4 regions of the Arthrobacter sp. Soil_C_60 genome follow, and region 2 is predicted to be linked to each of the others. Evidence: riboswitches for the same ligand, from Rfam matches in the RefSeq annotation. Region 2 holds a riboswitch; each other region holds the start of a gene.
What was found. A riboswitch is a leader RNA that binds a small molecule or an ion and turns the genes downstream of it on or off. The one in region 2 is predicted to bind thiamine pyrophosphate.
Positions count from the first base shown of each region.

Region 1: another riboswitch for thiamine pyrophosphate. It lies ahead of thiO (glycine oxidase ThiO); the one in region 2 lies ahead of AC3A4M_RS13595 (3-oxoacyl-ACP reductase).
Region 3: another riboswitch for thiamine pyrophosphate. It lies ahead of thiD (bifunctional hydroxymethylpyrimidine kinase/phosphomethylpyrimidine kinase); the one in region 2 lies ahead of AC3A4M_RS13595 (3-oxoacyl-ACP reductase).
Region 4: another riboswitch for thiamine pyrophosphate. It lies ahead of AC3A4M_RS16965 (ECF transporter S component); the one in region 2 lies ahead of AC3A4M_RS13595 (3-oxoacyl-ACP reductase).

Region 1 is NZ_JBDGKM010000001.1:438,642-445,906, forward strand. It holds gene AC3A4M_RS02180 (DEAD/DEAH box helicase) at 1-255, opposite strand, end outside; gene AC3A4M_RS02185 (RNB domain-containing ribonuclease) at 592-2,076, opposite strand; gene AC3A4M_RS02190 (ferritin-like fold-containing protein) at 2,128-2,835, shown strand; gene thiE (thiamine phosphate synthase) at 2,868-3,509, opposite strand; TPP riboswitch at 3,616-3,750, shown strand; gene thiO (glycine oxidase ThiO) at 3,747-4,898, shown strand; gene thiS (sulfur carrier protein ThiS) at 4,895-5,131, shown strand; gene AC3A4M_RS02210 (thiazole synthase) at 5,135-5,902, shown strand; gene AC3A4M_RS02215 (4a-hydroxytetrahydrobiopterin dehydratase) at 5,917-6,249, shown strand; gene AC3A4M_RS02220 (hypothetical protein) at 6,272-6,571, opposite strand; gene AC3A4M_RS02225 (DUF3107 domain-containing protein) at 6,586-6,810, opposite strand; gene AC3A4M_RS02230 (TetR/AcrR family transcriptional regulator) at 6,858-7,265, opposite strand, start outside.
Region 2 is NZ_JBDGKM010000006.1:42,331-49,595, forward strand. It holds gene AC3A4M_RS13560 (flavin reductase family protein) at 1-549, opposite strand, end outside; gene catA (catechol 1,2-dioxygenase) at 616-1,461, opposite strand; gene AC3A4M_RS13570 (helix-turn-helix domain-containing protein) at 1,646-2,704, opposite strand; gene AC3A4M_RS13575 (hypothetical protein) at 2,792-2,983, opposite strand; gene AC3A4M_RS13580 (dihydrolipoyl dehydrogenase family protein) at 3,147-4,544, shown strand; gene AC3A4M_RS13585 (hypothetical protein) at 4,593-4,991, opposite strand; gene AC3A4M_RS13590 (hypothetical protein) at 5,163-5,507, shown strand; TPP riboswitch at 5,579-5,673, shown strand; gene AC3A4M_RS13595 (3-oxoacyl-ACP reductase) at 5,725-6,489, shown strand; gene AC3A4M_RS13600 (LLM class flavin-dependent oxidoreductase) at 6,489-7,265, shown strand, end outside.
Region 3 is NZ_JBDGKM010000004.1:400,036-407,300, reverse strand. It holds gene AC3A4M_RS11615 (vitamin K epoxide reductase family protein) at 1-80, opposite strand, end outside; gene AC3A4M_RS11610 (Rne/Rng family ribonuclease) at 576-3,962, shown strand; TPP riboswitch at 4,045-4,143, shown strand; gene thiD (bifunctional hydroxymethylpyrimidine kinase/phosphomethylpyrimidine kinase) at 4,211-5,686, shown strand; gene rplU (50S ribosomal protein L21) at 5,908-6,216, shown strand; gene rpmA (50S ribosomal protein L27) at 6,272-6,535, shown strand; gene obgE (GTPase ObgE) at 6,666-7,265, shown strand, end outside.
Region 4 is NZ_JBDGKM010000009.1:42,512-49,776, reverse strand. It holds gene AC3A4M_RS17000 (Na+/H+ antiporter subunit A) at 1-502, shown strand, start outside; gene AC3A4M_RS16995 (Na(+)/H(+) antiporter subunit C) at 499-972, shown strand; gene AC3A4M_RS16990 (Na+/H+ antiporter subunit D) at 969-2,591, shown strand; gene AC3A4M_RS16985 (Na+/H+ antiporter subunit E) at 2,588-3,154, shown strand; gene AC3A4M_RS16980 (MrpF/PhaF family protein) at 3,166-3,435, shown strand; partial or broken gene mnhG (monovalent cation/H(+) antiporter subunit G) at 3,425-3,802, shown strand; gene AC3A4M_RS16970 (DUF4235 domain-containing protein) at 3,985-4,245, opposite strand; TPP riboswitch at 4,357-4,495, shown strand; gene AC3A4M_RS16965 (ECF transporter S component) at 4,548-5,162, shown strand; gene AC3A4M_RS16960 (ABC transporter ATP-binding protein) at 5,166-6,728, shown strand; gene AC3A4M_RS16955 (energy-coupling factor transporter transmembrane component T family protein) at 6,725-7,265, shown strand, end outside.

The DNA of each region.
Region 1 (7,265 bases), on a different contig from region 2:
AATGCCGAAGCCCAGGGTCTTGCCGGTACCGGTCTTGGCCTGCCCGATGATGTCATGGCCGTCGAGCGCCACGGGCAGCGTCATGGACTGGATCGGGAAAGGGTGCGTGATGCCGGCGTCGAAGAGCGAGCGAACGATGTCGGCGCGGACGTTGAAGTCGGCGAAGGTCTGCTGCGGAATCTCGTGCGGACGTTCATCGGAAGCGAGGCTTGCCTCGACTTCGATTTCCTCAAGGCTGTTTTCCGCATGGAGCAGGTTGTTCTGGTCCACGAGGGAATTCTCAGTGTTCAATTAAATACCATTCAAATAAGGCGCCTGGGCCCCGGTGCTCAACGACACGGCCATCTTGCGGCCGTGCGGAACTGTCCGGTTGCGTGACGCAGCCAGTGGAAGCCGATCGCGGGCTAACAACTGCGTGCCGGTGCAAGCCATCATGGCCATGCCGGCGGGTTAAAGATCGCGTAGGTGCGGATCTGTTGATGAAATTTACTAACAATCAACGACCGGGCATCCAGTTCTACAATGACCAGTCTACCGGCTGGCACCAAATCGTCTCCCGGGCCGGCGCCATGGCGCGGATGGACGGACCGCTCAGGCCGGGCTGATCAGCTCGAACCGGACCGTGCGCTTCTCGATATCGGCCTCGACCAGACGGGCCCTGATGGCAGTGCCGGCCTGCAGTTCGCCGTCGCAACGCGCGCTGACCGCGGGATCACTGATCTGGATAGTGCCGTGCGGGACGGCTTCCTGACGGCCGTTGCCATTGGAATTATGGTTCGAGTGGTTGTTGGAATTACGGGCCGAGATTACCACGGCATCGAATTCCTCGCCCACCCGGTGGCTGAGCAGGGCCGCTTCCACCGCGTCCAGCGCCGCACGATCCAGCCGTCCGGACAGCTGGTCCGAGGCAGCCATCAGCTGGGGGAGTTCCGGCAAGGCCTGCCGGGCCCAGCCGGGCACCTCGGTCTTGGCGCACAACGCCTCGCAGATGACCAGGACAAAGCGGTCCACCAGACGGCGCAGCGGTGCGGTGGTGTGGGCGTATGGCGCAGCGATCGCGGCCTGGGTCTGCTCCTGCGGCACCTCGCCGTCGAACGGTGTGTAGCCGGCGCCGCGGAACAGTGACCCGGCTGCGTCCATGAGTGCCAGTTGTTTCGGATCCGCGGTGTCGAGCCCGCGCAGATATTCGCCATAGGCAATACCCTCCGGCCAGGGGTGGCCCAGAGCCTTGGTCTGGCGTCGGAACCGGGCCTCCGACTCCTCGTCTGGAGCGGGCATGGTGCGCAGGATTCCTACCTTGCCCTTGAGCATGATTTCCGCTGCGGCCATACCGGTCATCAGCGAAATCTGGGCGTTCCAGTCCTCGACCGGCCGTGCAGGGCGCGCGACGATGAAGTAATGGCGGCCGTCATGGGCTATTTCCTCATCAGGAAGGTTCAGACTCGCGCCGCCGCGCTGCCGCTCCAGCTCGATGCGCTTGAGCCCTACTTCTTTGAGCAGCTGCAGATAGACCGGCGCTTCGCCGGAATCAATGTCCTGCTGGACCTGTTCGTAGTTCAGCTTGGCGCGGCTGCGCATTCTGGCCCGGCGCAGCGACACGGTGCTGACCACTGCGGCGGCGTCGAGCTCGAATTCCCACACGAATGCGCTGCGGTCCTGGTCCGGGAGGAGGCTGCCGGAGTCTTCGCTGATCACCGGCGGGTGCAACGGAATGCGTCCATCCGGAGCATAGATGGTCTGGCCGCGCCGTCGCGTCTCAGCGTCAAGTTCACCGCCGGGAGCAACAAAAGCGGGAACATCCGCGATGGCATACCAGAGCCGGTAGCCCCCGCCGTCGCGCTCGATGTACATCGCCTGGTCCAGGTCGGTGGAGCTTGGCGGATCGATGGTGACAAAGTCCAGCCCGGTTAGGTCCGCGGCTGGCATGGACTGTTCCGCCACGGCCTTCTCGGCTTCCGCAAGGACCGAAGGGCTGAACGCCGCGGGAAGTTCCAGCTCGGTGCGCAGTTCCTTCAGCACACGGGCGAGCAGATGCTGCGATTCATTAACTCTGGCGTCAACGTGTGAATACGGCACAGGCCCAGCCTATCGCCACAGCGCCGCAGGTGGGGCGTTAGGGTAGTGCTCATGAGCTCCGAAGGATCCTTCCCCGCTGATCGCCCGGCCACCAGCAACGGGACAGGAGCGGAACATCTGCAGCATGTCGTTGATCTGTATGGCGTCATGGCCTACGGCGAGCTGTCCGCCTTCGAGCGGTTCTCCTCGGACGCCCGGTTCTCGCCGACGTTGAAAGACCGCGCGGATCTCGGGCGCCTCGCAGTCGTCGAATTCGGGCACTTTGAACTTGTCAGCGCCGAGCTGGCGCGCCTTGGTGTCGACGTGCAGGTTGCCATGGCGCCTTTCCAGGCTTCGATCGACGCGTTCCACGAGCGGACGCGGCCCGGAGACTGGTATGAATCGTTGATGAAGGCCTACGTCACGGATGCCGTTTCGGGGGATTTCTACCGTGCGATCGCCGACCGGCTGGATCCCGAGACGCGCGCGCTGGTGTCCAGGATCAAGGAAAACGGGGACCAGCTGGCCTTGCTCACTAGTCGGCTGCGCAGGGCGCTGGAACATGACGAGCGGCTGGCCTCGAGGCTGGCCTTGTGGGGCCGGCGGCTGGTCGGCGAGGCGTTGACGCAGGCGCAGCGCATCGGGATCGAGCGGGCTTTCCTGGGCGCCCTGCTGGGACTGGACGAACCGGCCTCCCAGCAGGCGGTCACCGCGGAACTTTTCGCAGAACTGACCCGGAACCATTCCCGCCGGATGAACGCCCTGGGCCTGACCGCCTGAACGTTCACGCCACCAGCCGGCCGAACGCCGGGTTACAGGGGCGGCAGCGCGGACTTCAGCGCCCTGGCAGCCTCGGCCGGATCATCGGCATCGGTGACGGCGCGAACGACGACGACGCGTTTGGCCCCGGCCTCCGTTACCTGGCCGATGTTCTCCAGATCGATACCGCCAATGGCGAACCACGGCTTGCCTGAACCCGTCTGCGCCTGCTGGGCGGCAGTAAACTCCACCAGTTGAAGACCGACGGCGGCCCTGCCCGGCTTGGTAGGGGTGGCCCAGAGCGGCCCGGTGCAGAAATAGTCCAGGGCGTCATCGGCTAAGGCAGCTGATGCCTGTTCCGGAGTGTGGGTGGAGCGGCCGATGGCGGCAGCGGGCCCGAGCACGGACCGGGCCGCGGCCGGCGGAAGGTCCTGCTGACCGACGTGGAAGACCGGTGCCCCGGCCACTGCAGCCAGATCCGCCCTGTCGTTGACGGACCACGGCTTTGAGTGCCGGGCGGCAACGTCGGCGAGCACGCCGAGCAGCTCCAGCTCTTCGGCGGCATCGAGGGACTTGTCCCGCAACTGGATGATGTCCACACCGCCGGAGTAGGCAGCATCGAGGAACTGCTCGAAGTCCCCACGGTCGCGGCGCGCGTCGGTGCAAAGGTAAAGCTGGGCAGAGGAAAAATCCATACCTGCAACCATAATGGCAAACCGCGCAAGGAACTCCGCGGTGGCGGGACGCGGGCTTCGGCAGCAGAATGTGACGCCGGCGAAGCCGCAACTATGGCTACACTGGAGAAAACACTGCGGGAGCCTGAAAGGGCGGCACGTTCGGCAATTGCCGGCGGCCGACAGGCTGAGAGGGTGCCTGGCACCGACCGTCGAACCTGATCCGGGTCATGCCGGCGTAGGGAAGGAAGCTCAAAGTTGTCCAAACATGTTGCCGTCATCGGCGCGGGCATAGTGGGACTGGGTATCGCCGCAGAAGCCACCCGCCGCGGCCACCGTGTCACCGTCATCGATCCCGCTCCCGCCACGGGCGCCACGTACGCCGCCGCGGGCATGCTCGCCCCGGTCAGCGAACTGCACTACCAGGAAGAGCGGCTGCTGGCCCTGACCCGCGAGTCCGCCCGGCTTTACCCTGGGTTCGTTGCGGGGCTGGGGGAGACCGGCTACCAGGAAACCGGGACCTTGGTTGCCGCTTTCGACGCCGCGGACCGCACCGCGCTCGCAGACCTGAAACAGGCGCAGCTGGCCGAAGGACTCGAGGTCCACGAAATCACCAGCCGCGAGGCCCGGCGGCTCGAACCCAGCCTGGGCCCGGCCCTGACCGGTGCCTTCTACGCGCCGGGCGACCACCAAGTGGATCCACGGGCCCTTTCCACGGCGTTAGTGAAGATGCTGCGGAACTCAGGCGCCGCCGTCGTAAGTCAAAAGGCAGCCGGACTCATCACCGATGCTGGGGGCACAGTTGTTGGCGTGCAGTTAGCAGGCGGCGAGGTCATCGCGGCAGACGAAACGGTGGTCGCGAACGGGCTTGCGGCCGCCAACCTCTCCGGCCTGCCCGAGGGGCTGCGGCTGCCGCTGCGTCCGGTGTACGGGGACATTCTGCGGCTGCGCGTATCCACAGGCCTGCAACCGTTTCTCACCTCGACAATCCGTGGCATCGTTCGCGGGCACCCGGTTTATCTTGTTCCGCGCGAGGACGGCACGGTGGTGATCGGGGCCACCCAGCGCGAGGACGGGTCGGCGGATGTGTCAGCCGGCGGGGTGTACCAGTTGCTCCGCGACGCCCAGACGCTGGTGCCGGCCGTCGCGGAACTCGCGCTCGAAGAGATGACCTGCCGTGCTCGGCCGGGAACACCGGATAATGCGCCGTTGCTGGGACGGGTGGCGTCAGGGGCGGAGGACCTTCCGGGCTTGGTAGTTGCCACCGGATTCTTCCGCCACGGAGTGCTCCTGACGCCGGTCGCGGCCAGGATCTGCGCCGACCTCATCGAGGGTGTGCAAATCTCAGCCGAGCTACTGCAATTCAATCCCGACAGGTTCAGCAATATGACCAAGGAGAGTCACGCATGAAGATCACCGTCAACGGCAGTCCGTACACCTTGCCGACCGCGCCGACACTGCTCGAGCTGGTGGCCAGGACCACCGGCCGTGAATTGGCGGAGGACGGGCGGCCGGCCGACGGCGGACGGCTCGGTGTGGCTGTCGCGCTGAACGCGGAGGTAGCGCCGCGCGGCAGCTGGGCCCGGACCGTGCTCGCCGACGGCGACGGCGTAGAACTCGTGACCGCGGTACAGGGAGGCTGAATAATGGATGAACTGATGATCGACGGGGTAAGGCTCGGATCACGCCTAATCATGGGCACGGGCGGGGCGCCGAGCCTGGATGGTTTGGGCGAGGCGCTGCTGGCTTCCGGAACAGAACTCACCACGGTAGCGATGCGCCGCTACGCGGCCGGTACCGGTACTTCGGTCTTCGACCTGCTGGACCGCCATGGCATTCGCGTGCTGCCGAACACGGCGGGCTGCTACACGGCGCGGGAGGCGGTGATGACCGCCGAACTCGGGCGCGAAGCCCTGGAGACGAACTGGGTGAAACTCGAAGTCATCGCGGACGAAGAGACACTGCTGCCCGACGCGGTGGAACTTGTCGAGGCAACCGAGGCCTTGGTCAACCGCGGGTTCAAGGTCTTCGCCTACACCAATGACGACCCGGTGCTGGCCCGCCGGCTCGAGCTGCTGGGTGCTGCCGCCGTGATGCCGCTGGGTGCTCCGATCGGTACCGGGCTGGGAATCCTCAATCCGCACAACATCGAATTGATTGTCTCGCGCGCCGGGATTCCGGTGGTGCTGGACGCCGGTATCGGCACGGCGTCGGACGCTGCACTGGCCATGGAGCTTGGCTGCGACGCCGTCCTGCTCGCCACCGCCGTGACCAGGGCCCAGCATCCGGTCCGCATGGCCGAAGCCTTCAAACATGCGGTCATCGCCGGTAGGCTGGCGGCAACAGGTGGCCGGATTCCCAAACGGGAGCACGCATTGGCTTCATCATCGTTTGCAGGCCGCCCGGATCTCTAGCCACAGGAGGAGCAATGGGCGCCGAGGACAAGCTGGACAGCAAGCAGATCGATGAACAGCTTAGGACGCTGCCGGATTGGCGCCACAGCGAGGGCGCGCTGGTTACCGTCTTCAAGCTCGAGAACGGGCGCGCTGCGCTGGATTTCATCGCCGGAGCGGGAGAGTTGGCCGAGGAGGCCAACCACCATCCGGACCTGGACTGGCGCTACAACAAGGTCTTCATCCGGTTGACGTCACATGATGCTGGGTCCGCGGTAACAACCCGCGACGTCGCTGCAGCCACTTCCTTGAGTGAGCTTGCCACCCGGCTGGGAGCCACGGCCCAACCGGACAAGTACCCGGCCTGACGGCCAGGTACCCTCCGGCGGGTCAGCGCAGCGCTTCGGTCAGGCGCTCCACGTCAGCGGGGACGCGACGCCGGCCGACCATGAGCACCGTGAGCCAAGCCACGGGAACGGTCACCACCATGGGCAGCAGCCAACTCAGGTACTCCACGCCGGGCTGAGAGCCAAGGCCTGCGAACATCAGGATGAGCCACAAGATGGTAGCGGCCAGGATGGCCGATGCCGGCAGCAGCAGGACGCCGTAGGCGTGGCGCTTGTTGTCAATGCCCCACGCGCTCATGCCCACGGCGGCTGCCGCCAGAATGATCAGAACGAACTGGACCACGGTGCTGACGGGGGCTAAAGGGCCCCGAAGCCGACCTTGCGCGGCTCCTCGGCGCCGATTTCCACATAGCCGAGGACATTGGTCGGGACGATGACCAGGTTGCCCTTGCTGTCTTTCAGGCGCAGCTCGGCGCCGCCGTTCATGGCACGGGAAACCATTTCGGCAACTTCATCTGCGGACTCGTCGGACTCGACGACGATCTCGCGGCCGACGTTCTGAATACCAATCTTGATTTCCACTACTGATGCCTCCTGGTGTGCGAACGATGTCTGGTTCGAAATCTATCTTAGGATTCCTTCGGGAACCGTGAAATTCCGCGCCAAGCTAAACGGTAGATCAAATCGACGGCGGTATCACGCTCAAGCTCGTTGTCGGCCTGGAGCCAGTAACGGGCGCTGATCTGGGCCATGCCGGCCAGGGCCCGCCCCAGCAGCGTCGCCTCCACCTCCGACAGCTTCGTGTCATCGGCGATGACAGCGGCAATGGCACTGGCCAGTTGGGCGTTGAAGTCCTCCAGACGTTTGCTGACGTCCGGATCATTGTTCAGGTCCGATTCGAACACCAGCCGGTGTGCCTGGCTCTCCTGGGAAATGAAGCGGTAGTAAGCATCCATGGTGGCATGGACGCGCAGTTTGTTGTCGTTGGTGGAGTTCAGGGCTGCCATCAACATGGCCGTGAGCGATTCCAGATGGTG
Region 2 (7,265 bases):
CCAGCCCGCCTCCAGCGAGTCTCCGCAGTGGTGCCAGTGGCTGGAACCGGACAGCGGGCCGATCTCGCGGAACTTGCCGCCATAGAAGAGCAATGGCTCCCGGCCTGTGGTCTCGAGTTTGTGGACTTCGCCGATCACGATCACATGATCGCCGCCGTCGTACACCTGCCAGGGCCGGCATTCCAGGGTTGCCGTGTTCTCCAGCAGGACCGGGACGTCCCCGTCCACGGTCCAGGCCGGTTCTTCCGGTAGCGGCTTGCCGGCGAAATGCCAGGCGACGTCCAGCTGGTCCTGGGAGAGGATGTTGATCGCGAACGGCGCGCCCTCCAGGTACTGGGCCGCCTTGGAGCTGCGGGTCAGGGTGACCTGGGCCAGCGGCGGATCCAGCGACACCGCGGTAAACGCGTTCACCGTCGCACCGTGCGGGGTGCCGTCCGCGGAGCGGCAGGTGACCACGGTCACGCCGGTCGCGAACTGGCCGAACGTGTTCCGCAGCTCGCGCGGATCGATAGCCGTTGCGGCCGCGGCAACGGGGGTTGTTTCAGACATTTTGTCCTCCTGCTGTTGGGGCACGGCCGGCGGGGTGGGGTCGCCCGCCGGCCGCACAGCTTGCGGTTACGCCGGGTCCAGTACGAAGTTGTAGGTGACTTCGCGGCCGTGCCCATCCGCCCTGGGCGTGGGATCGAGGATGAGTTCGGGCTTGACGGCGGAGGCAATGTCGTCGCCCACATGTTCATCCCCTTTGAAGTAGAGCTGCGAGGTGATCAGCTGGTGCCCGGGCGCGGAGATCTTCAGGTGCAGGTGCGCCGGCCGCCAGGCATGCCAGCCGGCCGCCGCGATCAACTTGCCGCAGGAACCGTCCGTGGGAATCTGGTACGGGGCTGGCTGCATCGTATGGATTCGGTAGTCGCCGTTCTGATCCGCGATGACGGTCGCGCGCAGGTTCCATTCCGGCAGGCCCGGGGCGAACTGGGAGTAAAAACCCAGATCGTCTGCGTGCCAGATCTCCACCGTGGCCCCGGGCAGCGGCTTTCCGGCCAGATCAGTGACGCGGCCTTGGAAGAGCAGCGGCGTGCCCTGCTCGCCATCGCGCATCGGCAGGGTCGCTGGGGACTCAAGCTTTGGGGCGTCCGGAATGTAGTACGGTCCCTCGATGGAGCCCTTTGTGCCCCCACGGTTCTCGTTGGCCACCTGCTCCACCGAGTGCTCCACCCATACGTCCAGGAATAACGGCCACTCCCCGTCCTCGCCAACCTGGATCAGCCACGCCTTCAAAGCGTTGTACTCGTCGTAGGTGACCTTTTCTTCCAGGATTGTTTGGTTGATGGCTCCGATGACCCGCGAGGCCAGCAGGTCCACCCGCTCCTGGCTGGTACCGGCCGCGAACTTCTTGTTCTCCCGGAAGCGGTCCGTCGCATTGGCGCCGGAAGCAGCCGCCGTTGCCTGTGTTTCCGTAGTCATTACTGTCCCTCCTGTGGTCTTCGGCGATATCGCCGTTACACAAGAGTGTTCTGGATCACCCCGGATGGCGGGGCCTGTTCACGAGGATCCGGCCGAACAGTGACAAAACAGGTCCGGTGGGTGCTAATCCGGCACGATGCACCTCTGTCTGCGGCCGCAGACGACTACGACGGCGGTGCGGAACCTACAGCGCGACGCCGAGGAGGGCGTCTTTGCGCAGCTGGAGCGGAGTGAGGCCGAAACGGGCCTTGAATGCACGGGTGAAATAGCTTTGCGACGCGAAGCCGGCCTGCGCGGAGATCCGGCCCACCGGCGTCGTTCTTTGGGTTGGATCGGAGAGGATGGTCCGAGCCAGCTCCAGCCGCAGGCCCAGGACGTAAAGGCTGGGCGGTTCCCCGGCCTCGGCAAAGATCCGCGTCAGATGGCGTTCGCTGATGCCGACCGCCGCGGCAACTTCGGCGGCGCTGAGTTGCGGATCGCCCAGCCGGTCCTCGATGTAACTGCGGGCGGTGGCAAGGTAACCGGCACCGGTGCCGCTGCGCTCCCCTCTGATCATGAGGCTGAGCAGTTCAAGGGCAGAGTCCTCCGCGCGCTCCAAATTCGCGGGCTGGCTGTGCTGGGCTTGCCCGGCGATCGTACCGCTGACCAACTTGGCCAAGGCGAGCATGTGGCGGTTCGCCGCCTCGCCCTGATTGAAGTTGAAGACCCGGGGCTTTAGCAGCGGTTTCCCGCCGGACAGTTCCAGGTAGTCATCACGCGGGATGGTGAGCACCAGTTCACGCAGACCCTTGCAAAAGCCTCGCAGAAACGGCCGGTCGGCGTCGTAGATGACCGCTTGGCCGGGTTTGAGCGATTCCTGTCCGTCGCCATAGTAGAAAAATGCTTCGCCTTCCAATGCGAAGAAGAGGGCAATGGCGTCCATGGGGTTCTGCCGGATGAACCGTTCGTTTCGTTCCACCACCTGCGCGCTGCCCTTGACTTGGGCAAACTTCAGCGAGGGGAAATGCAGGTTCACCTCACTGGCCTGCAGCGGGGCATCGTCCATGGTGCGGATGTCCAGCGGAATCAGCGCCTTGGAGTTATGGTGCTCCCAAAGCTGGACGCGATTGGTCGCGGGGATGCCGTCGGTGTTGAACTTCAGAAGCTTCGCCGGCCTGGACCCGGGCAGCACGGGAACCGGTCCTACGGTTGTGCCGTGCTCATCGGCAGTCCGCCGTGCGGCATCGAGATGGTGCTGGCTCATGGATCCAGAAGTGTAGCCTGAATCACATCGACGCGGTAGCCCGGGCACCGCGTTATGAGGGCGTCCGCCTGCTCCTCACGCAAAGCGTCAGTACCCGTAACCGCCTTCCTTGGCATTATCGGCCTCGGCTGAACCGTCCACCTTTTCCGAATCCGGGCCGGCCGCCGCTTCCAGCGGCTCCTCCTGGCCGCTACCGGATTCGGCAACCGGCTGGGGTTCGTGTGGATGCAGTTCCGAGTCCTCGGGCTGATCGCTGTTTTCGTTGGCTTCGCTGGTCATCGTGGGGCTCCTGGCCGTTGCTCCGTCCCGCGTGGTTGCCGGACGACGGATTCCCAGCGTAGGTAGCTGCTAAGCAACCTGTCCATACCCCTGCTGGAAGGCGACCCGCGTAGGATCGACCCGAGGGCGGCACCGCCCGGCGGCACACTTCAGGAGGACCATCATGGACATTGAAGAAGTCGACCTACTGGTCATCGGCGGCGGCAAGGCGGGCAAATCCCTGGCCATGGACCGGGCCAAGGCCGGGCAGAAAGTAGCCATGGTTGAACGCAGCATGATCGGCGGCACCTGCATTAATGTGGCCTGCATTCCCACGAAGACCCTCATCAACAGCGGCCGGGTACTGGAGACCGTCCGGCGTGCGGCCGAGTTCGGTATTTCCGGCGTCGAAGATCCGCGGATGGATCTGGCCCTGCTGCGGCACCGCAAGGATGACGTCGTCGGCACCATGGTCAAGGGACAGCTCGGCAGTTTCACCGATTCCGGGATGGACTTCATCCTGGGCGAAGCGAAATTTACCGGGCCCAGAACCGTACACGTGGACCTTAACGACGGCGGCACCCGCGTCCTGCGCGGCACCGACGTCGTGATCAATCTCGGCACCGAGCCGGCGCTGCCTCCGATTGCGGGGCTGGCGGAGGCCCGGGTGCAGACCAGCAATACCATGCTCGAGCTTGAGTCGTTGCCGGAGAGCATTGTCATCCTCGGCGGCGGTTACATCGGCTGTGAATTCGCGGACCTGCTCAACACCATCGGCGTCAATGTAACGATCGTCCAGCGCGGGAACCAGTTGCTGGGCCGCGAGGATGCAGACGTGTCCGCCGCGGTCAAGAAAGCCTTTATCGACGCCGGCATCACCGTCCGCCTCGGCGCCGCAGCCGAGAAAATCCAGCGCGCTGCAGACGGCACGGTCAGCGTGACCCTTGACGATGGCGAAACGATCAGCGCGGAGGACGTCCTGGTGGCGCTCGGCAGGAAACCCATGACCGACGGCGCCAATCTGGAAGCCGCCGGCGTGATCCTGGACGACCGCGGCTTCATCGAGGTCGACCAGCAGTTGCGGGCGGCCGACGGCGTCTGGGCTGCCGGCGATGCTGCCGGGACCCCGCAGTTCACGCACGCTTCCTACGACGACTACCGCATCCTCAAGGCCAATCTGGCCGCCCGGCATGGCGACGGCGAGGCCCGCACCACCGAGGGACGGCTCATTCCCTACACGGTCTTCATCACGCCCGAACTGGGCCGGGTCGGCCTGACTGAGCAGCAGGCCCGCTACGCCGGCCACGATGTCCGCATCGCCAAGATGCCGGTTGCCGCCATTCCGCGCGCCCGTACACTCGGCCAGACCGAAGGCGTGTGGAAGGCCGTGCTGGACCGGAAGACCGGCAGGATTCTGGGCGTGGCGCTACTGGGCACCGAGGCCAGCGAAGCCACCGCCGTGGTCCAGATGGCCATGCTGGCGGGGCTGGAATTCACGGCGGTGCGGGACGCCGTCATCACCCATCCGACCATTGCCGAAGGACTGAATCTGCTCTTCACTCCGGCTTACCTGGAGGATTGAGCCACCCGGGACGGCAGCCACGCAGGGCAGCCCTTTGACGTGGCGCGTTTAGCCTTGCTGACGCTCCCGGAAGAAATCGTCCTCCCGGCCGTGCCGCAGCGCCTGGTCCCATTCGGCGATCAATTCGCCGAGGTTCCCTTGCTCTTCGGCGGCAATAAACAGTGCCATGTCCTGATTGGCTGTATCCCTGCGGGTGACGGCCCAGATCTCCTCGTACCGGCCGGCACGCCCGGCTTCCCGCAGCACGATCCGGAACCGGCGGCTGTACTCCCGTTCCTCCGGCCGGCCGAAGCGCTCTGACTTCAGGTACACAAACGCCAACACCGCAACCACCGCTCCACCGAACACTACGGTTCCAACCAGCGCGATCCCGTCCGGCAGCAGGAGGGTGAGGACCCACCAGAGCAGGCCCAGGAAAACCATCAATGCCCCAAGGACGATGATCACCGCTCCAGATTAGCCTTCCAAACGGGGACCGCGGCGACGGGGAACGATGCCCGGCTGCCTAGCACCGCCGCATCCCTCAGATTGAGGGTGTCGGCGCTCCCGGGCCGGGCCTACCATGAGCCCTACACCGGCTCGCATGAGCTCCCCGCAGCAGCAAAAGAAGGATCTGTCATGGAATGTATTACCTGGTTTGTGCCTATCCTGCCCGGGAAGCTTGAGGCGTGGAGGGCTTTCGTGGAGGAGATCAACGGTCCGCGGAAGGACGATTTCGCCCAGTCCCGGCAGCGCCTCGGGGCCAGCCGTGAAGTGATCGGCCTGGTCCAGAGTCCCGAAGGAGACTTTGCCGCTTTGTTCCACGAGGGCGAGAGCGTCTCCGCGGGGTTCAGCAAGCTGGCTGCCTCCGAAGACCCCTTCGACGTCTGGTTCAAGGACAAGATTCTGGAGCTCCATGGGGTCACCAAGGAAATGCTGGCTCAGGGACCGCCTTCTCAAGTGGTGATGGACTACCGGGCGTAACGGCGCGGAGCTTCATGGACCGTCTGGAGGCGGCGTTGCTGCAGTAGCCGGCTCCGGCAGGTAGACTCGCAGGCAGTGACACGGGGTGCCCCCTTGAGGGGCTGAGAGCAAACCCGTTGAACCTGATCTAGTTCGTACTAGCGAAGGGATGTCATGCAGCGGCTGCCGTGCGGTGCGTTGCACCATCTTTTCGCCTTATTCAAGGTGGAGAACCTCAATGCAGCTCGCAGCACAGACCGTACTGGTAACCGGCGGCGGCCGTGGCCTCGGCGCCCGGATCGTCGCAGCCTTCGCGGAAGCCGGCGCCCGGGTAGTCATCAATTACCGCAACAGCGGTTCGGCCGCGGAGGAGCTGGCCGCCAAGTTCGGGCCGGAGCAGGCCGTGGCTCTGCAGTCGGACGTCACCGATGCCGGGCAGGTGGCGGAGCTGTTCAGCCGTGCCGAAGCCCATTTCGGTGGCGCAGTGACCACGGTGGTCAACAACGCGCTGGCGGATTTCTCGTTCAACGGGGATGCCCGCTCCAGCGCCTCCGATATTTCCTGGTCCGAGTTCGAGACCCAGTTCTCCGGCAGCGTGCGTGGCGCGCTGAACACCGCGCAGCAGGCACTTCCCGGCATGCGCGGCCACCGATTTGGCCGGATCATCAACATCGGCACCAACCTCTTCCAGAATCCGGTAGTTCCCTACCACGACTACACCGCGGCCAAGGCGGCCCTGCTCTCGCTGACCCGGACGCTGGCGGCGGATCTGGGCCAGCACAACGTCACCGTCAACATGGTCTCCGGCGGATTGCTCCGCACCACCGACGCCAGCGCTGCCACACCGGATGAAGTCTTCGAGCTGATCGCCGCCTCCACTCCGCTGCGCAGAGTAACGACGCCGGAAGAACTGGCCGACGCGGTACTGTTCTTCGCGTCGCCCTGGGCCCGCTCGGTGACCGGGCAGAACCTGATGGTCGACGGCGGACTGGTGATGAGCTAGTGGCGGCGCGGCAACTGCACTTCAACGCGTTCCTGTTCGGCTGCGGCCACCACAACGCCGCCTGGCGTCGGCCGCAGTCGCCCATCGAGCAGCTCGGCGACATCGCCTTCTACGAGCGGCTGGCCCAAACCGCGGAGCGGGGCCTGTTCGACGCCGTCTTCTTCGCGGACGGACACTCGGCGGGCAACGTCGGCGCAGGGCCGCTCTGGCATCTGGAACCCCTCACCGCCCTGTCGGCCATGGCCCGGGCCACCAGCAGGATCGGCCTGGTCAGCACGGTTTCGGCCACCTTCTACACACCGTTCCATGCCGCCCGCATGCTGGCCTCCATGGACCACATCAGCGCCGGGCGCATCGGCTGGAATGTCGTCACGTCGATGTTCGACGCCGAGGCACGCAACCACGGTATGGCGGCCATGCCCGGGCATCAGGAACGTTATGAACGCGCCGCCGAGTTCATCGACGTCGCCCTCAGGTTGTGGGATTCCTGGTCCGACGACGCGCTCGTCCTCGACCGCCAGGGCTGCTACGCGGATCCGGCCGAAGTCCAGCCGCTCCACCATTCCGGACGGCACTTTCTGGTGGACGGCCCGCTCACCGTCCCGCGCTCCCCGCAGGGTCGGCCGGTGCTGTTCCAGGCCGGCGCCTCGGAGCAGGGACGCGACCTCGCCGCCCGTTATGCCGAAGGCATCTACGCCGTCGCCTACGATCTGGTCAGCGCGCAGGCCTACTACGCGGATGTGAAGCGCCGTATCGCCGGAGCCGGACGGAATCCG
Region 3 (7,265 bases), on a different contig from region 2:
ATGGCCGAGGCGATCCAACCGACGACGCCGGCGGCGAGCAGGAGCCAAGCGAAGGGTTTGTGCCGCGAATGTACCGCCACGGCCTTGTCCGGACGATGTCCGGCCGGGACGGTTTCTGCGCCGCTTTCGGCGTGGGCCGCATGGTGGTTCACCGGGCTCCTCTTCCATCAGGGAATGTCTGGGACGATTCTAACCGCTGCAGGAGCGCCAAATGATAACGAAAACCGGGCCCATATGAGAGAATGGCTCTTGGCTGGTAATGGAACCACATGCCACTACCGGTCCAGCGACAGGCTTCCAGGTTTGTCGGCGATGCTTCCGGTATCGGAGCCCATCATCCGGATGGGCCCTGCGGAATCCGCCAGATGACCCTACCGATGAAGAGAATATATGCGGTAGTAGGAAAAGCGCCGCTGGTCCCTGAGTGTACCGCGCCCCACAGATGGCGCGAGCTCGGGAGATACGACAAGGACTTCCGGTGACGGGTGGCCACGTGGCCCGAAGGATAACCGGCTACTTTCCTTGGCGGTACCGGAATGTGGCCGGTGCCTCCAGGGGCTGGAGTGCAGTAATAAATGGATAATGAACAGGTAAACCCGGCAACATCCGATCAGTCGGATACTCCCGGAGCGGCGGGCACAGACAGCGCCGCCGCAATCGCAACACCAGAAGCAACCGAACCTACGGCCAAGGCGCCGGTCAAGCGAGCTACCCGCGCCCGACGCAAGCCCGCGGCGGAAACAGCGGAGGTTCCGTCGACAGCAGGGACGGAGAGTACCGCCGACGCCGCAACCGCGGCTACGGATGCCACAACGGAGCCCGCGGAAGCAGCCGCCGGCCGGGCCACCGGGGAAGAAGCAGCGGCACCGGCGAAGACCCGCGTGCGCCGGACCCGCAAGACGGCACCGGTCGACGAAGGTTCAGCAGCGGGCGTCGCAGTGCCGCCCATGCCGACAGAGCCCCCCGCAATGGCCGCTGCCGATACAGTTCCGGCAGCAGAGCCGGCCGAGGACGCCGCCGAGGCGAAGGCGCCGCGCAAGCGCAGGAAGGCCCAGCCCCGGACCGGAAATCCTGAGGTCGCCGCGGACAGCGCAGCAAGCACGCCCTCGCAGGAAGCCTCGGTTGAAACGGCGCCGGAAGCCGCCGGCACCGAGACCGACGTCGCCGCGGGCAGCACCGCCGCCAGCACCGACACGGGTGTAGAGCCCGCGGCAAGCGCCGAGCCCGCCACGCGTACCCGTACCCGTGCGCGCCGGACGGCGGCTCCGAAAGCTCCGCAGGAGAGCCCGGCCGCAGCCGAACCGGAGGCGTCCCCCACGGATTCGTCCACCACAGCTCCGTCTGCCGCAGAGCCGGTTTCCGGCCAGGCTGCCGAGAACGCGCCGGCGGCAGAGGAACAGGCGGAAGAGGCCAACGAGCCAGCGGTGCTGAGCCCCTTCGCCGTCCCCGAATCGCCCGTACAGGTCCTCTTCCATGCGCCGGACCTGACCGCTGTCCGCCCTGTCCGTCCGGCCGCCGCCGAGGAAGAGGCTGACGAGGATGAAGAAAGCGGCCGCCGCCGCAGCCGCCGGAACCGCCGCAGTAAAGGCCGGAACCGTGCCGACGCAGCCGAAACCGGCACCGAGACCGAGACAGAGGCCCAGGGCGAAGACATTGAAGAAGCCCCGGCGGAGTCCGGTGACGGCGTAACTGCCCGCCGCCGTCGTCGTCGGCGCCGCGGCGACCAGGACCTCGAACTCACCGGCGGGCAGGACGATGATCCGCCCAACACAGTGACCCGTGTGCGCGCTCCGCGTGCGGTCAGCGAGACCCCGCCGAGCGACCGTGTCTCCTCGGTGAAGGGCTCCACCCGTCTCGAGGCCAAGAAGCAGCGCCGTCGTGAATCGCGCGAAACCGGCCGGCGGCGCCAGGTCATCACCGAGGCAGAGTTCCTGGCACGTCGTGAATCTGTGGACCGCCAGATGATAGTCCGCCAGCGCGATGACAGGATCCAGATCGGCGTCCTCGAAGACGGCGTGCTGGCCGAGCATTTCGTGTCCAAGACGCAGCAGGACTCCCTGATCGGCAACGTCTACGTCGGCAAGGTCCAGAACGTGCTGCCCAGCATGGAAGCGGCGTTCGTTGACATCGGGCGCGGCCGCAATGCCGTGCTGTACGCCGGCGAGGTCAACTGGGAAGCCGCGCATCTGGAGGGCCAGCCCCGCCGGATCGAGAACGCGCTGAAGTCCGGCGACTCGGTGCTCGTCCAGGTCACCAAGGACCCGGTAGGCCACAAGGGTGCACGCCTGACCAGCCAGATCTCGCTGCCCGGACGCTTCCTCGTCTACGTGCCGGGCGGATCCATGACCGGCATCTCCCGGAAGCTGCCTGACGTGGAGCGCAACCGGCTCAAGAAGATCCTGAAGGAACACGTTCCCGAGGGCGCCGGCGTCATTGTCCGCACCGCGGCCGAAGGCGCCAGCGAAGAAGAGTTGATGAACGACATCAACCGGCTTCGTGCGCAGTGGGAAGGGATCGAACGAAAGTCGACCTCCAATAAGACCCTGCCGCCTGAACTGCTCTACGCCGAGCCTGACCTGACCATCAAGGTGGTCCGCGATGTCTTCAACGAGGACTTCTCGAAGCTCATCGTGTCCGGTGAAGAGGCCTGGGACACCATCGAGGCCTACGTGACCTATGTGGCACCGGACCTCGTGGACCGGCTGGAGAAGTGGACCGGCGCCGAGGACATCTTCGCGGCCAACAGGATCGACGAGCAGATCCACAAGGCCCTCGAACGCAAGGTCTTCCTACCCTCGGGCGGCTCGCTGGTCATCGACCGCACCGAAGCCATGACCGTGGTTGACGTCAACACTGGCAAGTTCACCGGCTCCGGCGGCAACCTCGAAGAGACCGTTACCAAGAACAATCTGGAAGCGGCCGAAGAGGTAGTCCGGCAGCTGCGCCTGCGCGACATCGGCGGCATCATCGTCATCGACTTCATCGACATGGTGCTCGAGGCCAACCGCGATCTGGTGCTGCGCCGCCTGGTGGAATGCCTGGGCCGCGACCGGACCAAGCACCAGGTAGCCGAAGTGACGTCCCTGGGCCTGGTCCAGATGACCCGCAAGCGGATGGGTACCGGACTGCTCGAGGTCTTCGGCGAGAACTGCGAGCATTGCGGCGGCCGCGGCGTCGTCACCCATGACGAACCGCTGGAGCACCGCCGTGCCGCGGTTGCTGCCGAGCATCATCAGCACCTTGTCCGCGCCGAAAAGCCGGGGCGGCCGGAGAAGCCGTCCCGAAGCGAAAAGCGCCGGAGCAAGAGCCAGAACAACCAGGGCAGTGCGCCCTCCGCTCCCGACGCGGTTGTAGAACCGGAGCATGAGGACGACGCCGAGCGGCAAGCCAAGGCGCAGGCGGCCCGTGCCGCACTGGCGTCCATCGCCGCGGCGACCCACGCAGCCCACGAGGCAGAGGAACACGAGGCTGCGCTCAAGTCAGAACCGGCTGCGCGCAAGGCAGAACCGGACGCCGCCCCCGAGGCTCCGGTCTTGACCATCAACGGCGAAAAGGTTGTGCTGCCCCGTGCCGAGCACAGTCCGGTGGCGGCCAGTGAGGAGCCGGCCCTGACTCTGGCGAGCCTGACGGATGCCTTCAACAAGGTAAGTCCGGAGATCGTCACGAAACCAGAGCCGGAACCGGAGGCAAAGCCTGAGGCGGCGGCGCCGCCGGAGCGCCGCGGCCGCCGTCGTCGTGCCGCAAGCAGTCCCCAGGGAGCCGCGAATCAGGCACCCATTGAGCAGCGGGACGGCATGGAGCAGTCCGCGAAGGCTGCCCCGGAGGTTCGGCCGGTCTCCGGATCGGGCGGCGCCGATGCGTCGGCGGACCGTGATGAAGCGGCGGCTAAGCCGGAGGCTGAGAAGAAGACTCCGGTGCAGCCGGTGATTCTGGGAGTCGGAGTTCCTGCGTCGGAACTCTGATCCAGCACTGAGCAATTCCTGCTAATGAATCAGGGGCGGTCCTTTCATGTCGAAAGGACCGCCCCTGATGCATTAGGCTGGCAGCAGTGACACGGGGTGCCGGCGACTAGCCGGCTGAGATTTGAGACCCGTTGAACCTGAACCAGTTAGGACTGGCGGAGGGATGTCGCTGCAGTCTTCGGGCCACTGGCTGGCCAGCTGTGGAATTCTGCCGTGCACGTTCCGCCCTGAGCAGCAACGGAGCAGCCATGACCATTCGAACTACCCCCAGGGTTTTAAGCATTGCGGGGACCGATCCGACCGGCGGCGCCGGGATCCAGGCAGACCTGAAGAGCATCGCAGCGAACGGCGGCTACGGTATGGCCGCAGTGACCGCACTGGTAGCCCAGAACACCCAGGGTGTCCGCTCCGTCCATGCACCGCCGCCAACTTTCCTCGCCGAGCAGCTGGCCGCGGTCAGCGACGACGTCTGCATCGATGCGGTGAAGATCGGCATGCTTGGTGACAGCGAGGTGATTGGAACGGTAGGCCGCTGGCTCGCTGAGGTGAGCCCCGCCGTCGTTGTTCTGGACCCGGTGATGGTGGCCACCAGCGGCGACCGACTGCTGGCAGCGGAAGCGGAGGAGGCGCTGCGCGGCTTGCTCAACCAAGCCCACCTCGTGACGCCGAACCTGCCGGAGCTGGCGGTGCTGCTCGGTGCCGAGACCGCCGCCGACTGGCAGGAGGCGCTGGCGCAGGGGCGGGAGCTCTCCCGCCGGCATGGCGTCATGGTTCTGGTCAAGGGCGGACACCTGCCCGCGGAGGACTGCCCCGATGCGCTGGTGGATGTGAACGGGCGGCTGGCGGGCGAGGTGGTTGAATTCCGCTCAGGCCGGGTGCGGACGAAAAACACGCATGGGACCGGCTGCTCGCTCTCGGCGGCGATGGCTACGGTGCAGGCACGGACGGGGGACTGGACGGAGTCGCTCAAAGAGGTGAAGGAGTGGCTGTTCGGCGCGCTGGTGCGCGCGGACGAGCTAGAGGTCGGGAAGGGCAGCGGGCCCATCCACCATTTCCACCAGCACACGCCGCGTCCGGCGGACCGGTTCAGCAGGGAAGCCTGGGAACGCACCGCAGACATCCGGGCGGAGATCATGGAACTGGATTTTGTGCGGTCGCTCGCGGCAGGAACCCTCAGCGAATCGCAGTTCGGTTACTACCTGGCCCAGGACGCGCGCTACCTTAATGGCTACTCGCGGGCACTGGCCCGTGCCAGCGCGCTGGCGCCCACCGAGCAGGAACAGCTGTTCTGGGCCAAGGGCGCACACAACTGCCTTGAAGTCGAGGCGCAGCTGCACCGCGAATGGCTCGCCGGGCGCAACATCGCGCCGGCACAAGGACCGGTCACCAAGGCCTACGTGGACCATCTGCTTGCCGTCAGCGCTGCGGGGAGCTACGCCGAGCTGGTGGCCGCCGTGGTGCCGTGCTACTGGCTGTATGCGCACGTCGGCAGCGAACTGTATGGCCGGTACATGTCCGCAGGAGCCTCCGGCCACCCGTACGGCGCGTGGATCGAGACCTATGCGGACGACGATTTCGCGGAGGCCACCCGGCAGGCCGTGGCAATCATGGACGCGGCTGCCCAGCAGATGCCGGAGCAGGAGCGCGAACGGATGATGGCCGCCTTCGAGCATTCGGCCCGCTACGAGCTCCACTTTTTCGATGCGCCAAGGCTCTATGCTTGAGCCACGGCCGGTGTGGGCGAGCTAACAGTGCAGTTCCGCGGCACGCCGCCCGGGCGCCATTTGCAGGAAATAGCGGAAATAGCGTAATCTTGATCTTCGGTGCGAACGCCTTCGAAGGGTAAATCCCGTAGGCGTCACTGCACAGTGCTGGCAGGCATCCTTTTACCGCCTGTATTCAAAGCGCATAACTGTATTAAACGTCGAGAGAAGTGAGTTCCCAAGTGGTGTACGCGATTGTCCGCGCAGGCGGCCGCCAAGAAAAGGTTTCCGTCGGAGACCTCGTAACCCTTGACCGCGTCCCCGGTGGAGCCGGTAGCACCTTCGAGCTGCCCGCGCTGCTCCTGGTCGATGGCGACAAGGTTACCTCTGCAGCTGATGAGCTGGCCAAGGTCAAGGTCACTGCAGAGATCATTGAGAATCTTCGCGGGCCGAAGATTGTCATCCAGAAGTTCAAGAACAAGACCGGCTACAAGAAGCGCCAGGGTCACCGTTCAGAACTGACCAAGGTCAAGGTCACCTCCATCGCGTAATTGCGGTCGGCAGGCTTCCAGCAGTTTCCATAGACAAAAAAGGTAGGCATAGCAAATGGCACATAAGAAAGGTGCGAGCTCTACTCGCAACGGTCGCGATTCCAACGCTCAGTTCTTGGGCGTAAAGCGCTTCGGCGGCCAGGTTGTTTCCGCTGGTGAGATCATCGTCCGCCAGCGCGGCACCCACTTCCACCCGGGCGCCAACGTCGGCCGTGGCGGCGACGACACCCTGTTCGCCCTCGAGGCCGGTGCGGTTGAGTTTGGTACTCGCCGCGGACGCCGCGTTGTGAACATCGTTGCTGCAGCAGCTGCCGAGTAATTTTCGGCAGTAATTCAGCTTTCCAGTGAGGCGGGCCGCGGGTCCGCCTCACTGGTGTTTAACCAGACTAGAATCACTGATGGGCACATCCGGTGCGAACCGGGATCACCTGAAGTAAAAGGAGATAAACGTGGCAACTTTCGTTGACCGGGTTGTATTGCATGTATCCGGTGGAACCGGGGGCCACGGCTGTGTTTCCGTCAAGCGTGAAAAGTTCAAGCCGCTGGGCGGTCCGGACGGCGGTAACGGTGGCAACGGCGGCGACGTCATCCTGCGGGTCGACTCGCAGACCACCACCCTGCTGTCCTACCACCACGCACCGCACCGGCACGCCAGCAACGGCGACTTCGGCAAGGGTGATCTGCGCCATGGCAGCAACGGCGAAACGCTGATCCTGCCTGTCCCGGACGGCACCGTGGTCAAGACCAAGGACGGCGAAGTGCTGGCCGACCTCATCGGCGAGGGCGCCGAGTATGTGGCGGCGGCCGGTGGCCAGGGCGGGCTGGGCAATGCGTCTTTGTCCTCCCAGAAGCGCAAGGCCCCCGGCTTTGCCCTGCTGGGTGTACCCGGCGACGAGCGGGACATCGTCCTGGAGCTGAAGACCGTGGCGGATATCGCGCTGGTGGGCTTCCCCTCGGCCGGTAAGTCGAGCCTGATTGCGGCCCTGAGTGCCGCGCGGCCGAAGATCGCCGACTATCCCTTCACCACATTGGTGCCCAATCTGGGCGTA
Region 4 (7,265 bases), on a different contig from region 2:
GCGCTCCATTATCTTCGAGGTCATCACCAGACTGCTGTTCCATTCGTTGGTGATCTTCTCCATCTATCTGCTGCTGGCGGGACACAATCTGCCCGGCGGGGGCTTCGCCGGCGGGCTGCTGGCGGGCATCGCCTTGGCGGTCAGGTACTTGGCGGGCGGACGCGTGGAACTGGCCGAGGCCACGCCTGTCAGCGCCGGCTTCCTGCTCGGCGCCGGGCTGGGGATCGCTTCCTTGACAGCCATGGCACCGCTGTTCTTCGGCGGAGAGGTTTTCCAAAGCGCCATCATCCATTTCAGTCTCCCGGTATTCGGTGACCACAAATTCGTCACGTCAACGTTCTTCGACATCGGCGTTTATCTCGTGGTGGTGGGCCTGGTGCTCGATGTTCTGCGCAGTTTCGGTGCGGAAGTAGATGAGCGCAGCCAGGAGAAGGCACCAAAACCGGATGAGGGCGTGCCGCAGCCGGCGCCGGACGCCATCGAGGAAGGAGTAGCACGATGACGGTGAACATCACGCTGCTCGTAGTCATGGGAGTTCTCGTGGCGGTGGGCGTCTATCTGATTCTCGAGCGAAGCCTGACCCGGGTCATGCTCGGCCTGATGATGCTGGCCAACGGGGCCAACATCCTGCTGCTGACCACCGGCGGCGCCGCTGGTCTCGCGCCGCTGTACGACGCCAATATTCCTGCCGGGGAATACAACGACCCGCTGCCGCAGGCCCTGATCCTGACCTCCATCGTGATTTCCTTCGCGGTGACCGCGTTCATGCTGGGCATCATCTACCGGTCCTGGGTGCTGGGCCGGCAGGACGAAGTGCAGGACGATATTGAAGACCGTCGCGTGGCCAACCAGCCCAGCTTCGACGCCGAAGACGATACCGCTATCCCGGTAGAGACGACCGAATTCGTCACGCCGGAGGACGCCGATGAACGGCCGGCAGCACCGAAGACCAGAGTTCGGGGACAAGAATGAACGCCGCTAGCCTGGCCCCGCTGGCCGTTGTCCTTCCCTTCCTGGGCGCTGCTTTTGCGTTCATCCTGATCCGCCGGCCGGTTGCGCAGCGGACCGTGGCCATCGGCACGCTCGCCCTGACCCTGTCCGTCGAACTGCTCATGCTGTGGTCGGCCTGGACCCAAGGCGTACAGGCCGTGTTCCTTGGCGGCTGGGTTCCTCCGTTCGGGATTTCCCTGGTGGTGGACGAGCTTTCATCACTGATGCTCGTGATCTCCTCGGCCGTGAGCCTGGCGGTGCTGGTCTACGCGTCCGGCCAGGGCATGGCAGATGGGGACGAGGACGGTCCCATCTCGATTTTCCATCCCACCTATCTGATCCTTGTGGCGGGGGTGTCCAACGCTTTCCTCACCGGGGACCTGTTCAACCTCTACGTAGGTTTCGAGATTCTGCTGACGGCCAGTTATGTCCTGATGACCATGGGCGGGACAGGGCCACGGGTCCGGGCCGGCGTGACGTATGTGGTGGTCAGCGTTATTTCCTCGATGCTGTTCCTGCTATCCATTGCGATGATCTACGCGGCGACCGGCACCATCAACATGGCCGACCTGGCCGTGAAGCTGGGCGAACTGGATGATTCCACGCAAATGATTCTGCACCTGATGCTAGTGGTCGCGTTCGGCATCAAGGCCGCAGTGTTCCCGCTGTCATTCTGGCTGCCCGACTCCTATCCCACGGCGCCCGCCCCGGTCACCGCAGTGTTCGCCGGCCTGCTGACCAAGGTGGGTGTCTACGCCCTGATCCGCACCGAGACGCTGCTCTTCCCGGGGGACCGCATCAACACCTTCCTGATGATCGTTGCGCTGCTGACCATGGTGGTCGGCATCCTCGGTGCACTGGCCCAGATCGACATCAAACGTATGCTCTCATTCACGCTGGTCAGCCACATCGGCTACATGGTTTTCGGCCTGGCGATGAGTTCCGTGGTGGGTCTGGGATCGACGATGTACTACGTGGCCCACCACATTACCGTCCAGACCAGCCTGTTCCTGGTGGCGGGTCTGATCGAACGCCGCGGCGGCACCTCCAACATGGACCGGCTGGGCGGGATGGCGAAACTCTCGCCGCTGCTGGCGATCCTGTACTTTGTGCCAGCCATGAACCTGGCGGGCATCCCGCCCTTCTCCGGATTCCTGGGCAAGCTCGGCCTGCTGCAGGGCGGCGTCGATCTGGCCACCCCGGTGTCGTACACGCTGGTCATCGGCAGCGTCGTCACCTCCCTGCTGACCCTGATGGCCATGGCCCGCGTCTGGAACAGGGCCTTCTGGCGGACTCCGGAGGACGCCGAGCACCCGGACCCCGTGCTGCTGGCCAGCAAGCCGGACGGTTCCACGCTGCGCACTTCCAAGTACGTGACGGACAAGCCCACCGGCCGGTTCTCCGGCAGGGGGACCATCCACCTGCTGCCCAAGAGCATGGTCGGGGCCACCATGGGCCTGGTGGCACTCGGGGTGGCACTGACCGTCTTCGCCGGCCCGCTGTTCCAGCTGAGCGACCAGGGCGCCCGGGCCATGCTTGAGCGCACCCCCTACATCGAGGCCGTTCTTGGCCCCGGCGCGGCGCAGGGGGTTGAGCAATGACGCGTTCCCGGATTCCGCTGCTCGTCGAAATACCGCTGCTGGTCTGGCTGGTCATCCTCTGGGGAGCCCTCTGGCAGGACTTCAGCGCCGGCAACCTGATTTTCGGACTGCTCATCGCCCTCGCCGTCGTCAATATCTTCTACCTGCCGCCGGTAGAACTGGCCGGACGGCTGAATCTGTGGGCGGCGGCCCTGTTCGTGGCATCGTTCCTGGTGAACGTGGCCAAGGCCAGCTTCGAGGTCTTCTGGATTGCTCTCACCCGTGGCCCGCGCACGATGAACGGGGTGGTGGCCGTCCAACTGCGCAGCCATTCGGACCTGCTGGTCACCGCCACCGGCCATACAATTTCGCTGATTCCCGGGAGCCTCGTGGTGGACGTGGACCGGTCCACGTCGACGCTGTACCTGCACGTGCTGGACATTCCGGACCCGGACAAGGCGGACCGGTTCCGCGAACAGGTCCGCAGGATCGAGGCCGGGCTGATCCGGGCCATCGGCAGTAAAGAGGAAGTCGCGATGGTCAAAGCGGAGGCAGCAAACCGACGGAACGGAGGAACCAGTTGAACAGTCCATTCATGGAAGTTGTGCTGGTGATCGTCACTGTCGTCCTGGCCTTCTCCGCCGCCGTCGCGATCTCCCGGATTGTCAAAGGTCCCTCGATCCTGGACCGTGTGATCGCTATCGACGTTTTGCTGGCCATCGTCTGCGCGGGCTTGATAGCGGACATGGCCGTCCGGAAGCATCAGGCCAATCTGACCTTGGTGATCATCATTTCCCTGATTGGCTTCATCGGTTCGGTCACGGTAGCCCGCTTCGTCATCGATAGGCGGACCCATGAACACTGATCTTGTGCTGGAAATTGTTGCCGGACTCTGCCTGGTCCTCGGGGCGCTGATGTCCCTGGCCGCCGCTATCGGGCTGCTCCGGTTTCCGGACCTGCTCTCGCGGATGCACGCAGGCACCAAGCCCCAGGTTTTCGGGCTGCTGCTGCTGCTGATCGGTCTGGCCCTCCAGCTCCGCAGCTGGGCAGCGGTACCGGTGCTGATTATCGCCTGGCTGTTCCAGCTGCTGACGGTTCCGGTCTCGGCGCATATGGTAGGCCGTGCCGGCTACCGCACCAAGCACCTGCACCGGGAAACACTGAGCGTGGACGACCTGGATGCCGTGGTCCAGAAAGCCGCGGCGGAAGAAGCCGAACGCCGGAAGGCGGATGCCGCGGAAGAGGCGGCCCTGGCTGCCGATCCCGAGTTGGCGGCAGAACTGGACGTCGGCGGGAACATTGAGGAAAAGCCTGTAGGAAAGCTGAAGGGCGCGCTGCGTAGCAAGGAGCCAAAGGAAGCGGCGGCGAAGGCTTCCGCCAAACGCCGCCGCGAATCCTGAAACTTGCCCAGGGGCTAGACCATGTCCCGGGTCCGGTTGAAGCGGTTGACTGCCTGCATGGTTCCGCGCTGGGACAGCACGCGGATGATGGCGCTGACCGTACCGGAAATCGCGGCAAAAGCGAGGGTGGCGCGCAGGCTGTTTTCCATGTCGTCGTCATGCTTAGGGGAGTCCTCCCCGGTAACGGCCTTCCACAGGATGTCGATGAGCTTGGCGCCGGCCAGGCCAGCCGCAATGCTCACCAACGTACCCAGAAGTTTCAAAACCGTACTCATTTGCCACTGCCCTTCGTTGGAGAACGTCATCTGCCACCCAGCCTAGCGTTTTCCGGGTCGGCTGCCACCCGCCGTCGTCAGTAGTACACTGGAAGACGCTTGAAAAAGCACACATGACGACAGGGGAGCGTCCGTCACGGTAACCACGGCAAGCAGCCGTACCGGGTCGGGACGCTGAGAGTGCGGACAGCCGCAGACCCTCGAACCTGCTCCGGTTAGTACCGGCGAAGGGAGTCGAGATCTCAGGGTGTGCCCGGAAAGGCCGGGTTGCCCTCCCCTCCTGAACCCCAGGAGGATTTTCCATGAACACCGTTACACCTTCCGCGCACGCATCTGCGCGCAAACCCCGTTACACCTGGCGCGTTGTCGATATTGTGGTCGCGTCCGTGATCGGCGTGGCCATCGGGGTCATCTTCTGGGCCTGGTCCGCCGGCTATTCCGGCATTGCGGTGCTGACCGCGGCCTTCCCGCCGGCCGGCGGGCTCTACGCCGGCGGCTGGCTCACGGCCGGGGTCCTGGGCGGGCTGCTCATCCGCAAGCCCGGCGCGGCGATCTACTGCGAGGTCCTCGCGGCCGCGGTGTCGAGCCTGCTGGGCACGCAGTTCGGCCTCACGGTGCTTCTGTCCGGCCTGATCCAGGGCGTGGGGGCGGAACTGGTCTTCCTGCTCTTCCTCTACAAAAAGTTCAACCTCGGCGTGTCGCTGCTGGCCGGGCTGGGCGCCGGCCTGGCGCTGGCCATCGGTGAGAACTTTATGTGGAACGTGGAATGGGCAACCGACTGGAAGCTCTGGTACACGCTGTTCGCCGCCATTTCCGGCGTGGTCATCGCCGGACTGCTGCCCTGGCTGGCGATGAGGGGACTGGCCAAGACGGGCGCGCTCTCATCCTTTGCCGCCGGCCGGACGGCTGACGTATAGGCCATGGTAAACACTCAAAGTACGACGGCGGAGCGCGGCCGCCCGGCCGCTGTCACCGCAGAGGGATACGGCTGGCGCCATGCCGGCCGCAAGGATCCGGCGGTCAGCGACGTGAGCTTCGGGATCGAACCGGGGGAGCGCGTGCTGCTGCTCGGTGCCTCCGGTGCCGGCAAATCCACGCTGCTGCATGCCATTGCAGGGGTACTGGGCGACGACGGCGAAGGCGACGAAGCGGGCCGCCTGACCGTCGACGGCAGGCACCCCGTCCAGTCCCGCGGCCGGACGGGACTAGTGCTCCAGGACCCGGAGTCCCAGGTGGTCATGGCGCGCGTGGGGGACGAAGTCGCCTTCGGCGCAGAGAACATGGCCCTGCCTCGGGACGAAATCTGGGCGCGCGTGCGCGAAAGCCTCGCCGATGTGGGCCTCGAGGTCCCGCTGGGCCATGCCACTACGGCGCTCTCCGGCGGGCAGAAACAGCGGCTTGCGCTGGCATCGGTCCTGGCCATGCGGCCCGGTGTCCTGTTGCTGGACGAGCCCACGGCAAACCTGGATCCGGACGGGGTGCTGGAGGTCCGGGACGCGGTGGTCGGAGTGCTTGAGCGCACCGGCGCCACCCTGATTGTGGTGGAACACCGCGTGGCCGTCTGGGCGGACGTGGTGGACCGGGTCATCGTACTGGCTGCCGGCGGCGGAGTTCTCGCCGACGGTCCGCCGACGGAGGTGCTCAATGCCGCAAGTACCAGGGAACGCCTGATCGAAGCCGGTGTCTGGGTTCCCGGTTACACTCCTCAACTGCACACGCCCGGGGCCACCGGCGGTGGCCACGGCAGCGGCGGCGGCCACAACACGCAGGGTACGGGCCTGCTCCGGGCGGCGGAGCTGTCCATTGCCCGGACCCGGCGGGCCGGGCCGGTAGTCAATAAGGTCTCGCTGGAACTGGCGGCGGGCGAGGCGTTGAGTATTACCGGCCCCAACGGCGCCGGTAAGTCGACCTTGGCGCTGACCCTGGCCGGGCTGCTGACCCCCGCGGGCGGCAGGCTTGAGGCCGCGCCGGAGCTCCAGCGGGGCGCGGCCGGCACCGTGCACAAGTGGAAATCCGCCGAGCTGGTCACCCGGATCGGCACCGTCTTCCAGGAACCCGAACACCAGTTCCTGACCCACCGGGTGATCGACGAACTCGAATTCGGTCCCCGGCGGGTCGCCCGGCTTCCGGAGGACGAGGTGCGACGCCGCGTTGATGCCATTGCGGAGCGGCTGCGGCTGACCAAACTCCTGCAGGCCAATCCCTTTACCCTTTCCGGCGGGGAGAAGCGCAGGCTGTCCGTGGCGACCATGCTGGCCACCAGCCCTGACATCCTGGTGCTGGACGAACCGACGTTCGGGCAGGACGCGAACACCTGGGCCGAGCTGGTCTCGCTGCTCGGCGGCCTGATCGCCGAAGGCCACGCCGTGGTGTCCGTGACCCACGACGGCGACTTCACCGCTGCGCTCGGCGGCAACGTCCTGCGCGTGGCCGAGGGAACGGCGCAGCTGCAGGCGCGGGCCGCGAGCGGGAGGGCGGCATGAGCCTGGACATCATGACCCCGCGGCTGACTGCCTCGCCCTTCACCCGCGCCAATCCGCTCTCGAAGCTTGCCGCCGTTGCCATGGTCACCGTGGTGGTGATGCTCAGCGTGGACTGGGTGAGCGCCGGCGTGGTGCTGGCTGCGGAACTGCTGCTGCTGCCCGTGCTGGGCATCAGCGCCTGGGCGTTGTTCAGGCGCGGCTGGCCGCTGGTGGTGGCGGCCGCGGTCGGCGCCTACGGAACGGCGCTGCTGGCGGAGAAAACCGGTGCGGTGGTCTTCGAAGCGGGCCCGCTGCTGTTCACCGAGGATTCCATCAACTCCGGCGTCGCCATCGGGCTGCGGTCCCTGGCGGTGGCACTGCCCGGAATCTTCCTGCTGCTGACCACCGACCCCACGGATCTGGCCGATGCGCTGGCGCAGAAGCTGAAGCTGCCGTACCGGTTTGTGCTCGGGGCCCTGGCCGGCCTCCGGCTGGTGGGCCTGCTGGTCGAGGAATGGCGGACCCTGGGACTGGCCCGCCGTGCCCGCGGAGTCGGCG